4 regions of the Streptomyces sp. NBC_00341 genome follow, and region 1 is predicted to be linked to each of the others. Evidence: riboswitches for the same ligand, from Rfam matches in the RefSeq annotation. Region 1 holds a riboswitch; each other region holds the start of a gene.

The links. A riboswitch is a leader RNA that binds a small molecule or an ion and turns the genes downstream of it on or off. The one in region 1 is predicted to bind cyclic di-AMP.
Region 2: another riboswitch for cyclic di-AMP. It lies ahead of OG892_RS24900 (NlpC/P60 family protein); the one in region 1 lies ahead of OG892_RS03960 (C40 family peptidase).
Region 3: another riboswitch for cyclic di-AMP. It lies ahead of OG892_RS30560 (M23 family metallopeptidase); the one in region 1 lies ahead of OG892_RS03960 (C40 family peptidase).
Region 4: another riboswitch for cyclic di-AMP. It lies ahead of OG892_RS03220 (LysM peptidoglycan-binding domain-containing protein); the one in region 1 lies ahead of OG892_RS03960 (C40 family peptidase).

The regions. Positions count from the first base shown of each region.
Region 1 is NZ_CP108002.1:896,444-898,636, forward strand. Features, by position in the region: gene OG892_RS03950 (ATP-dependent Clp protease proteolytic subunit) at 1-373, shown strand, start outside; gene OG892_RS03955 (hypothetical protein) at 381-689, shown strand; cyclic di-AMP (ydaO/yuaA leader) riboswitch at 995-1,191, shown strand; gene OG892_RS03960 (C40 family peptidase) at 1,195-1,668, shown strand; gene OG892_RS03965 (LysE family translocator) at 1,705-2,193, opposite strand, start outside.
Region 2 is NZ_CP108002.1:5,501,732-5,503,924, forward strand. Features, by position in the region: gene OG892_RS24900 (NlpC/P60 family protein) at 1-937, opposite strand, end outside; cyclic di-AMP (ydaO/yuaA leader) riboswitch at 936-1,100, opposite strand; gene pcrA (DNA helicase PcrA) at 1,361-2,193, shown strand, end outside.
Region 3 is NZ_CP108002.1:6,785,715-6,787,907, forward strand. Features, by position in the region: gene OG892_RS30555 (pitrilysin family protein) at 1-383, shown strand, start outside; cyclic di-AMP (ydaO/yuaA leader) riboswitch at 595-762, shown strand; gene OG892_RS30560 (M23 family metallopeptidase) at 775-1,575, shown strand; gene OG892_RS30565 (GntR family transcriptional regulator) at 1,797-2,193, shown strand, end outside.
Region 4 is NZ_CP108002.1:712,666-714,858, reverse strand. Features, by position in the region: gene OG892_RS03225 (alpha/beta fold hydrolase) at 1-702, opposite strand, end outside; cyclic di-AMP (ydaO/yuaA leader) riboswitch at 1,173-1,359, shown strand; gene OG892_RS03220 (LysM peptidoglycan-binding domain-containing protein) at 1,365-2,193, shown strand, end outside.

The sequences.
Region 1 (2,193 bases):
GGCCTTCCTGGCCTGCGAGGTGGAGACCTTCTGCCTCGGCCAGGCGGGCGCCGGCGCGGCCGTACTGCTGGCCGCCGGAGCACCCGGCCGACGGCACGCGCTGCCCGGCGCACGGGTCGTGATGCAGCAGCCCGAACTCTCCGAGCCGGTGCAGGGGCAGCCGTCCGACCTGGAGATCGAGGCGCGGGAACTGGCCAGGATGCGGGAGACGCTGACGGGCATGCTGGCCCGTCACACCGGCCGCTCCGCCGAGCAGATCAGCGACGACACCGAGCGCGACCTCATTCTCGACGCCGAGGGCGCCAGGGCCTACGGGCTGATCGACCACATCGTGCAGAACCGCGGGCCCGCGCTACCGCCCGCCGCGAGGTGAACCCGCGATGCGGCCACCCGAGTTCCCGCCGCTGCCCGCCCTGACCCGCGCGGAGGGCGAGTTCATCGACCGGTATCTGGAAGTCGTCGACCAGCTGGGCCGGATCAACCCGGCCCGCGCCGACGACACCTACGGGGCCCTGCGCGCCGCGCAGGCGCTCGCCTCGCACGCCGCGGCGCTGCGGGACGCGCTCGCGTTGATGCACGAGCGGGGTGAAAGGCGGATCCACTCCGCCACGTTGACTCGGGCGTTACGGGTGCTGGACGGTGAGCGCCGCGCCGGGCGGCTCACCGTGCCACCCGCCCCGCCGAGTTGATCAACTCCCTTGCGCCGACACGCCCGACGGGCGGACCGATTTATCTCGCTCGTTCGGCGTAGGTGTTACCTCGCAGGAGGGACAGCCCAACTTGCGCTTTCGAGGTGGGCCATGGGTGAAATCTCCCGTTCCACCCCTGGTACGGCAGCGGAAGGAGAGGTGCCGCAACTCCCCGTAAGGCCCCCTGTCCACCCGAACGGGTCAGTCGTGATGAGCCTCACATATCACCGTTTCACCTCGGAAATCCGGCGTTCGGTGAGTCAAGATCCCTGGGACGACAAGCCCCCGCCACCGCGGCGGGGCGGTCCGGGCGGACGCCGAGTCCTGCCGCTGCCCGGATGCCTGGTCGACAGGAGTGGATCGGCAGGAGTGGAGGACCCGAGCACAACGGGCCGACCGGACCCCCGGTCGTCCCTCGGGGTGAAGCCGCCACGTGCGGCCGGGCGACTTCGCCAGCCCGAACCCGACAGGTCATCCTTCACAGGCGGCTGACGAAGGGTTGCGCATGACTGCGCAGGTTCATGTCCCGTCTCTCCTCACCCGGGCCACGACGGCCTCGGTTCTGACTCTCGCCGCCGTCGGCGGCACGCTGTTCGTCCCCGGCGCCGTGACCGACGCCCAGGCCGCGACTCATTCGATGAAGGCGCTCAACATCGCCGCGTCGAAGAAGGGATCGCCGTACCGGTGGGGCGCCACCGGCCCCAGCCGTTTCGACTGTTCGGGTCTGACGCTCTATTCGTTCAAGAAGGCGGGCAAGAAGCTCCCGCGCACGGCCCAGCAGCAGTACAACAAGACCCGCCACATCTCGGCCTCGAAGCGGCAGCGTGGCGATCTGGTCTTCTTCCACTCCGGCCGCAGCGTCTTCCACGTGGGCATCTACGCGGGCAGCGGCAAGATCTGGCACTCGCCGAAGACCGGTGCCGTGGTGCGGCTGGAGAAGATCTGGACGAAGAGCGTCTACTACGGCCGGGTCAGCTGACGCCACCCCGCTCCGGACGCGCACCCCGACCCCGCATCAGTGCAGCAGGGTACCGGTCACCAGCACCGCGCCCAGCACGGTGAGTGCCGCGCCGCTGCCGCCCTCGATCGCGCGGGCGGTGCGCGGCCGACGCAGCCACCGGCCCAGCCGGTCCACCAGGAGCGCCACGGCCGGGAACCAGATCAGTGCGAGCAGCACGACGATCGCGGCGAGCAGCAGCGTCCGGGGCAGCGGGGCGGCCCCGGCCGGGACGAACTGCGGAAGAAGGCTGAGGAAGAGCACCGGCGCCTTGGGGTTCAGCGCGTTGGTCAGGAAGCCCTGGCGCAGTGCGCGCCGGGTCCCGTTCGTGGCGTGCGCGCCACCGTCCTGGCCGGCCGCGGCTTCGGCGGCCCCCGACTGGCCGGGGCGGCGCCGGGCCGCACGCAGCGCGCTGATGCCCAGGTAGAGCACGTACGCCCCGCCCAGGAGCTGGACCGTGCGGAACAGCACCGGCACCGCCACCAGCACGGCGGCCAGCCCCGCGAC
Region 2 (2,193 bases), 4.6 Mb from region 1:
CCGCCTGGGTCAGCCCCGAGCAGTCGTACGAGGACGGGCCGGTGGCCCCCCAGACGTACGGTTTGCCCATCTGGGCCCTGGCGAACGCGAGGACCTTCTCGGCCTTCGTCGTCGCGCTGCTGTCCGAGCCGGAGCCAGAACCGGAACCGGTGCCCGTTCCCGTGCCCGTACCGGAGCCCGTGCCGCTGCCGCTGCCGGCCTCCTTGGCCTTGCGCTCTGCCTCCGCCTTCGCGGCCGCCTGCTTCTTCGCCAGCTCCTTTGCCTTGCGCGCGGCCTCGGCCTTCTTCTTCTCCTCCAGCTCGGCCAGCCGCGCCTTCTCCTGCGCGGTCAGCTTCGACAGCAGCGTGCGCGCCTCGGTCAGCTTGTTCTGCACGTCCTGCTTGCTGGTGCGCAGCTTGGTCTGCGACGCGGTGAGCGTCTCCAGGCTCGTCACCGCCTCTGCCCGCTTCTTCGACGCCTGCGCCTGCTTCGTCCGGAAGTCCGTGACGGCCTGCTGCTGGTTCGTGGCCATCCGGTTCATCAGGTGGGTCTGGTCGAAGAACGACTGCGGGTCGTTGGCCAGGAAGAAGGTGGCGGTCGGCGCGAGCGCGCCGTCGCGGTACTGGGCGGCCGCGTAGTTCCCGAGCGTCCGGCGGGCGTCGTTCAGCTTGTCGGCGCGCTTGGCGATGTCGTCCAGCAGCCCGTCCACCTTGGTGCGCTGCGCGGCGGACGCCTCTTTCGCCTCGTCGTAGTGCTGGGTCGCGGTGCCCGCCTGCCGGTAGAGGTCGTCGACCTTCTTCTGGACGTCCTCGATGCTGGGCTTCGGGGCCGGGGCCGCCAGCGCGCTCTGCGTGGACAGCAGGGTCACCGAGGCGAGTGCGGCCGTCGTGAACCCGATGGCGGGGGTGGTGCTGCGCACCCGGGGGCGCGGTTTGCGATGCGATGCCAAGGCCGGCATTTCCTTCCGTGGACCGCCTACCGGGTTAGCTGTCGGGTTCGGGCGGAACGGAAGGCTGCCCTACGGTCCTGGTGGGGGTTGCGGACCGATTCACCCCGGTGCTGCGTGTGGGTCCCCGGTTCCGGACCCCGTACGGGCGGCCCGGATTCGGCGTGGACGCCCGCTCGGCGTGGTTCGCCTCTGGGGGTACGGCCGTCCGAACGAGCACGCTAGCCAACTCATGGTGCCGCTGTGAAGGTTGATGTTCGATATGCCCGATACATTTTCGTGACCTTGCGGAACCCGTGCCGTACGGCCGGGCGCGGCGCGGCATTTTCCTACGCAGGGTGGTCCGGGCATCGCCGTGTGTGGCTCCCGTGGGTGCGGGTTCTGCCGTGCGACCCCGGCCATGATCCGCCGGACAGGCCCTAGACTCGGAGGGCGATGAGCAGCCTCTTTGACGACAGTTTCCTGGCCGGCCTCCAGCACACGGAGGAAGGGCCCCCGCCACCCCCCGAGGACTCCGCACCCGAAGCGGTGCCGGAGGACCTCTTCGGGGGCGTGTTCGACGGGCCCCCGCCGCCCCGCGACGCGTACTACCGCGACGGGGCCCACCGCCCGGTCATCGACGCCGCCGCGCTGCTCGACGGGCTGAACACCGAGCAGCGTGCCGCCGTCGTGCACGCGGGCTCCCCGCTGCTCATCGTCGCCGGGGCCGGTTCGGGCAAGACCCGGGTGCTGACGCACCGCATCGCCCACCTGCTGGCCGAGCGCGGGGTGCACCCCGGCCAGATTCTGGCGATCACCTTCACCAACAAGGCCGCCGGTGAGATGAAGGAGCGCGTCGAGCAGCTCGTCGGGCCCCGCGCCAACGCCATGTGGGTCATGACCTTCCACAGCGCGTGCGTCCGGATCCTGCGCCGCGAGTCGAAGAAGCTCGGCTTCACCTCCTCGTTCTCGATCTACGACGCGGCGGACTCCAAGCGGCTGATGGCCCTGGTCTGCCGCGATCTCGACCTCGACCCGAAGCGCTTCCCGCCGAAGTCGTTCACGGCCAAGGTGTCGAACCTGAAGAACGAGCTGATCGACGAGGAGACCTTCGCCGGACAGGCCACGGACGGCTTCGAGAAGACCCTCGCCCAGGCCTACGCGATGTACCAGTCCCGGCTGCGCGAGGCCAACGCGCTGGACTTCGACGACATCATCATGACGACGGTGCACCTGCTCCAGGCCTTCCCCGACGTCGCCGAGCACTACCGCCGCCGCTTCCGGCACGT
Region 3 (2,193 bases), 5.9 Mb from region 1:
GCGGATCGGTTGACACCGAGTCCACCGGCCCGGCGCTGGAAGACCTGTGGAAGGTGCTGCGGACCCTGGCCGCGGAGGGCCTGACGGACGCCGAGCGCGAGACGGCCGTGCAGAACCTCGTGGGCGTGGCACCGCTGAAGTTCGAGACGGCCGCCTCCGTCGCGGGCACCCTCGCGGACCAGGTCGAGCAGCACCTCGCGGACGACTACCAGGCGCAGCTGTACGCGCGCCTCGCCGAGACCGGCACGGTGGAGGCGACGGCGGCCGTGGTCAACGCCTTCCCGGAGGACCGGCTGGTCACGGTCCTCGTCGGGGACGCCGCACAGATCAAGGAGCCCGTCACGGCTCTCGGCATCGGAGAGGTCTCGGTCGTCACCGGCTGACCTGCCACCGCCCCCGACAGCGGGGCGGGAGCGAGGCCCTGGCGGGTCGTCTGCCGCCAGGGCCTCCCTTTTTGTCCGCTTTGGTGGAGAGGTTGCCTGTCTGCCCTGTGGGATGCGCTACAAAACCGCCTGTCCGTTTGGTGCGGGGAAGTGCCCCCGCTTAGCGTCGGCCCGGCTGTCCGTCACTCGTATGCCGCATCCGCGACGTACCGGGCAGCCATCGCCGAGTCCCCGTCAGGCGCGAGCCCGGGGAGCCGGGGACCCACGCAGTCCCTGGGGTGAATCGGATGCCCATGCCTCGACGAGGTTCGGGACTCCGTAGGAGACCTTCCTGCTCCGAACCCGTCAGCTAACCCGGTAGGCGAGAAGGAAGGAAAGGACCAGCCACTTCATGGCGTTCACCCGTGCCACGGGGAAGCACCGTGCCCCGAGCCGTCTGACGCGCCGAGGCGCGAAGGCCGTCGGCATCGCGACCCTGGCGACCACCGGCGTCATCGGCTCGCTGGCCTCCCCGGCGCTCGCCGCGGACACCGAGGCCCCCGCCGCCGATACCGGTCTCTCCCAGATCATCACCATCGAGGGCGACCTGGCCGACCGGATCGACGCCCAGGCGGACGCACAGCGGCACCAGGCCGACGCCGTCGCCAAGGCGAAGGCCAAGGCCGAAGCCGACGCGAAGAAGAAGGCCGAGGCGAAGGCCAAGAAGGCCAAGGCCGCCGCCAAGGCCAAGGAGGCCCGCGAGAGCGAGGCGCGCGCCGCCCGCTCCGCCGAGCGCGCCCGGCTCGGCACCTTCCAGCTGCCCGTCGCGGGTTCCTACGTGAGCACCGGCTACAAGTCCAGCGGCTCCCTGTGGTCCTCCGGCAGCCACTCCGGCATCGACTTCCACGCGGCGTCCGGCAGTTCCGTCGTCGCCGTCGGCGCCGGTACGGTCGTCGAGGCCGGCTGGGGCGGCGCGTACGGCAACAACATCGTGCTCCGGATGACGGACGGCACGTACACCCAGTACGGCCACCTCTCCTCGATCGGCGTCTCCGTCGGCCAGAGCGTCGGCCAGGGGCAGCGGATCGGCCTCTCCGGCGCCACCGGCAACGCCACCGGACCGCACCTCCACTTCGAGGCCCGCACCACCCCGTCGTACGGCTCCGACATGGACCCGGTCGCGTATCTGCGCGCGCACGGCGTCACCGTCTGACCGACGCGAAGCACCTCACCGAAGGCCCCGGCGATGCGCCGGGGCCTTCAGTCGTACCCGGCCGCCGGGCCGTGGTGCGGCCCCCCTTCCCGAACCCGTCCGCGACCAAAAGATATTCATGAATTTACGCCCGGCATCGGAAATGCGTCCGCATTGCAATAGAGTCACAGGACAGGCGTCGATCGGCCGCGTTTCGCGGGGATTAAGGCGGAGGTTCGGACATGCGCATTCCGGCGCATTCGGTATGCACGGCAATCCGTGACGACATCGTCTCCGGTGTCTTCGAACGCGGCAGCCGACTCACCGAGGAGGTGCTCGCACGCCGTTACGGGGTTTCCCGCGTCCCGGTGCGTGAAGCGCTGCGCACCCTGGAGTCCGAGGGTTTCGTGGTCACCCGCAGGCATGCCGGGGCCTGCGTCGCCGAGCCCGACGAGCAGGAGGCGGCCGACCTGCTCGAGGTCCGGATGCTGCTGGAGCCGCTCGGTGCGGCCCGTGCCGCCCAGCGCCGCACCGACGCCCATCTCAAGGTGTTGCGCGGCCTGGTCAGGCTGGGCCAGGAGCGGGCCCGCCGGGGCGAGGGCGAGGATCTGCGCTCACTGGGCGGCTGGTTCCACGAGA
Region 4 (2,193 bases), 180 kb from region 1:
GCTCTGTGCGCACTGTCCGACGAAGACGGATGACGCCGTGGTGCTGCCGCTCGCGGGCACGATACGTACGGGAGTCGCCCGCAGCGCTTCCCGGTCGAGCTCGGATTCGATGACCGCGGTGAAGTCGCGCTCGATGAAGAAGCCGAAGTTGGCGACACGGCGCGGGGTGAGCGGCATCGGTGTGAGCTCCGGCTCGGTCTCCTGGCGCGCCGGATCGATGCCGAGGACCCGGGCGATCTCGGGGAAGGCCGCTGCCAGACCGCCGTCGCGGTAGACATCCTGAAGATGCGCCAGCTCGGCGCGGTGTCGCTCGCGCTCTCCGGTGGGCAGCAGGGGCGGTGCGACCGGGTCGTGCGCCACGAGCAGCCCGAGCTGTTCGGGGTGGGTGATCGCCAGATGCAGCCCGATGGCGGCGCCCATGCTGCACCCGAGCATCAGGGCGGGCTCATCGGCCAGTTCGGCCAGCAGCCGGTGCACGTCGTCGGCGTGCTGCGCCATGGTGATGCGCTGTCCGGGATCGTCGAGCGTGCTGCGGGAGAGGCCCCGGCGGTCGTAGGTGACCACGGTCCAGCTGTCCACGAGCCGGTCGACCAGGTCGGTGCTGCGATCGGCATCGCCCTCACCGCTCTGGGAGACGAGCAGCAGGGGGCCGGAGCCGCGGACTTCGTAGTAGAGCGTGGCGCCATCGGTGTCGAGGAACATCAGGTTCTCCCTGTCGCGGGGGTGGGCGGCGCCACGGGCGCCGGTCGATGCACCACACCCTAGTACATCTATTTCGATGCATCAATAGAGATGCAGTTGTGCGACGCCGTGTCGGCGGAGGTGCGGAGTCGCGGGTGCCGCAACTGTCGGGCTTGGCGAAATGTCCCGATTGGGTGGCTAGTCGTAAAGATCATCAATAGTCTATGAATAGGATATTAAGGTCTCCCTTTTCATAGCCCAAAGACTATGAATATTGAGCAAATCACCCTTTTCGGGCTCAGTGGCCAGCGTCACCTTTCCGGCCCGTGATGCGATGCGTCCGGCCTCGGTTCCCTGTCGCGCCAAGAAAGTTGACTTCCCCTGAAGGGTCTGATGCTGAGCATTTCCTTTAATTGATCTTGCGAATCAATTGGGATCAAGAATTCCGGGCTTGTTTCCTCCGGCGTTTTTCGCTTACGGTCACCGTCAATCCGGACGGAACGCCGAATCCTGCCGCCGTCCGGGAACCCGACCCACTCACGTACGGCAGGAGCGGGGGACCCAGGTTTACTGCCGGTCCGGAATCCGGAGCGGCTAGGGGTTAAGTCGCCATCACGTGCGGCCGGACATCTCCAGTCCGAACCCGACAGCTCACCTCGCAGGCGGCGGAGAGGAAATGCGCCATGCCCATCACGGGTAAGTACCGTCGTTTCAAGTCCACCACCCTGACCCGCGGTTTCATCGCCGTGAGCACGGGCGGAGTCGTTCTCGCGCTCCCCCTGATCGGGGCCGGATCGGCTTCTGCCGCACCGGCACACCCCACCGTCGCGGAAAAGTCGGCGTCCTCGACCCCCTTTGCTGCCAAGGGAATTGCGGCCCACAAGGCGGAGTCCACCGTCTATTCCGTGGTCTCCGGCGATTCGCTTTCCAAGATCGCCCGGGGGCATTCCCTCAGCGGTGGCTGGGAGCGGCTCTACCAGGACAACCGGAGTACGGTCGGTGGAAACCCCGACCTGATTCACCCGGGCCTCAAGCTGACCATCGGTGCCAAGTCCGTTGCCGTAGCGCCGAAGGCGGCTCCCACCGCCGAATCGAAGGCAAAGCCCGCGACCGAGGCGAAGCCCGCGACCGACGCCGCCCAGTCGTCCGACCGGTCCGAGGGGACCGACCGCGCCGACCGCTCCCAGCGGACGGTCGTGCCCGTCGCGGAGAAGACCACCGGGACCACCGCCACCGAGACCGCGGCCACCGCTCCCGCGCAGGCCGCGACGGCGTACACCGACGACCTCGACGGCTGGATCAAGGAGTCGCTCGCCGTGATGGCCCAGAACGGCATCCCGGGCAGCTACGACAGCATCTACCGCAACGTGATCCGCGAGTCCTCCGGCAACCCGCAGATCGTGAACAACTGGGACTCGAACGCCGTCGCCGGCACGCCCTCCAAGGGTCTCCTCCAGGTGATCCAGCCCACCTTCGAGGCCTACCACGTGGCCGGTACGTCGACGGACATCC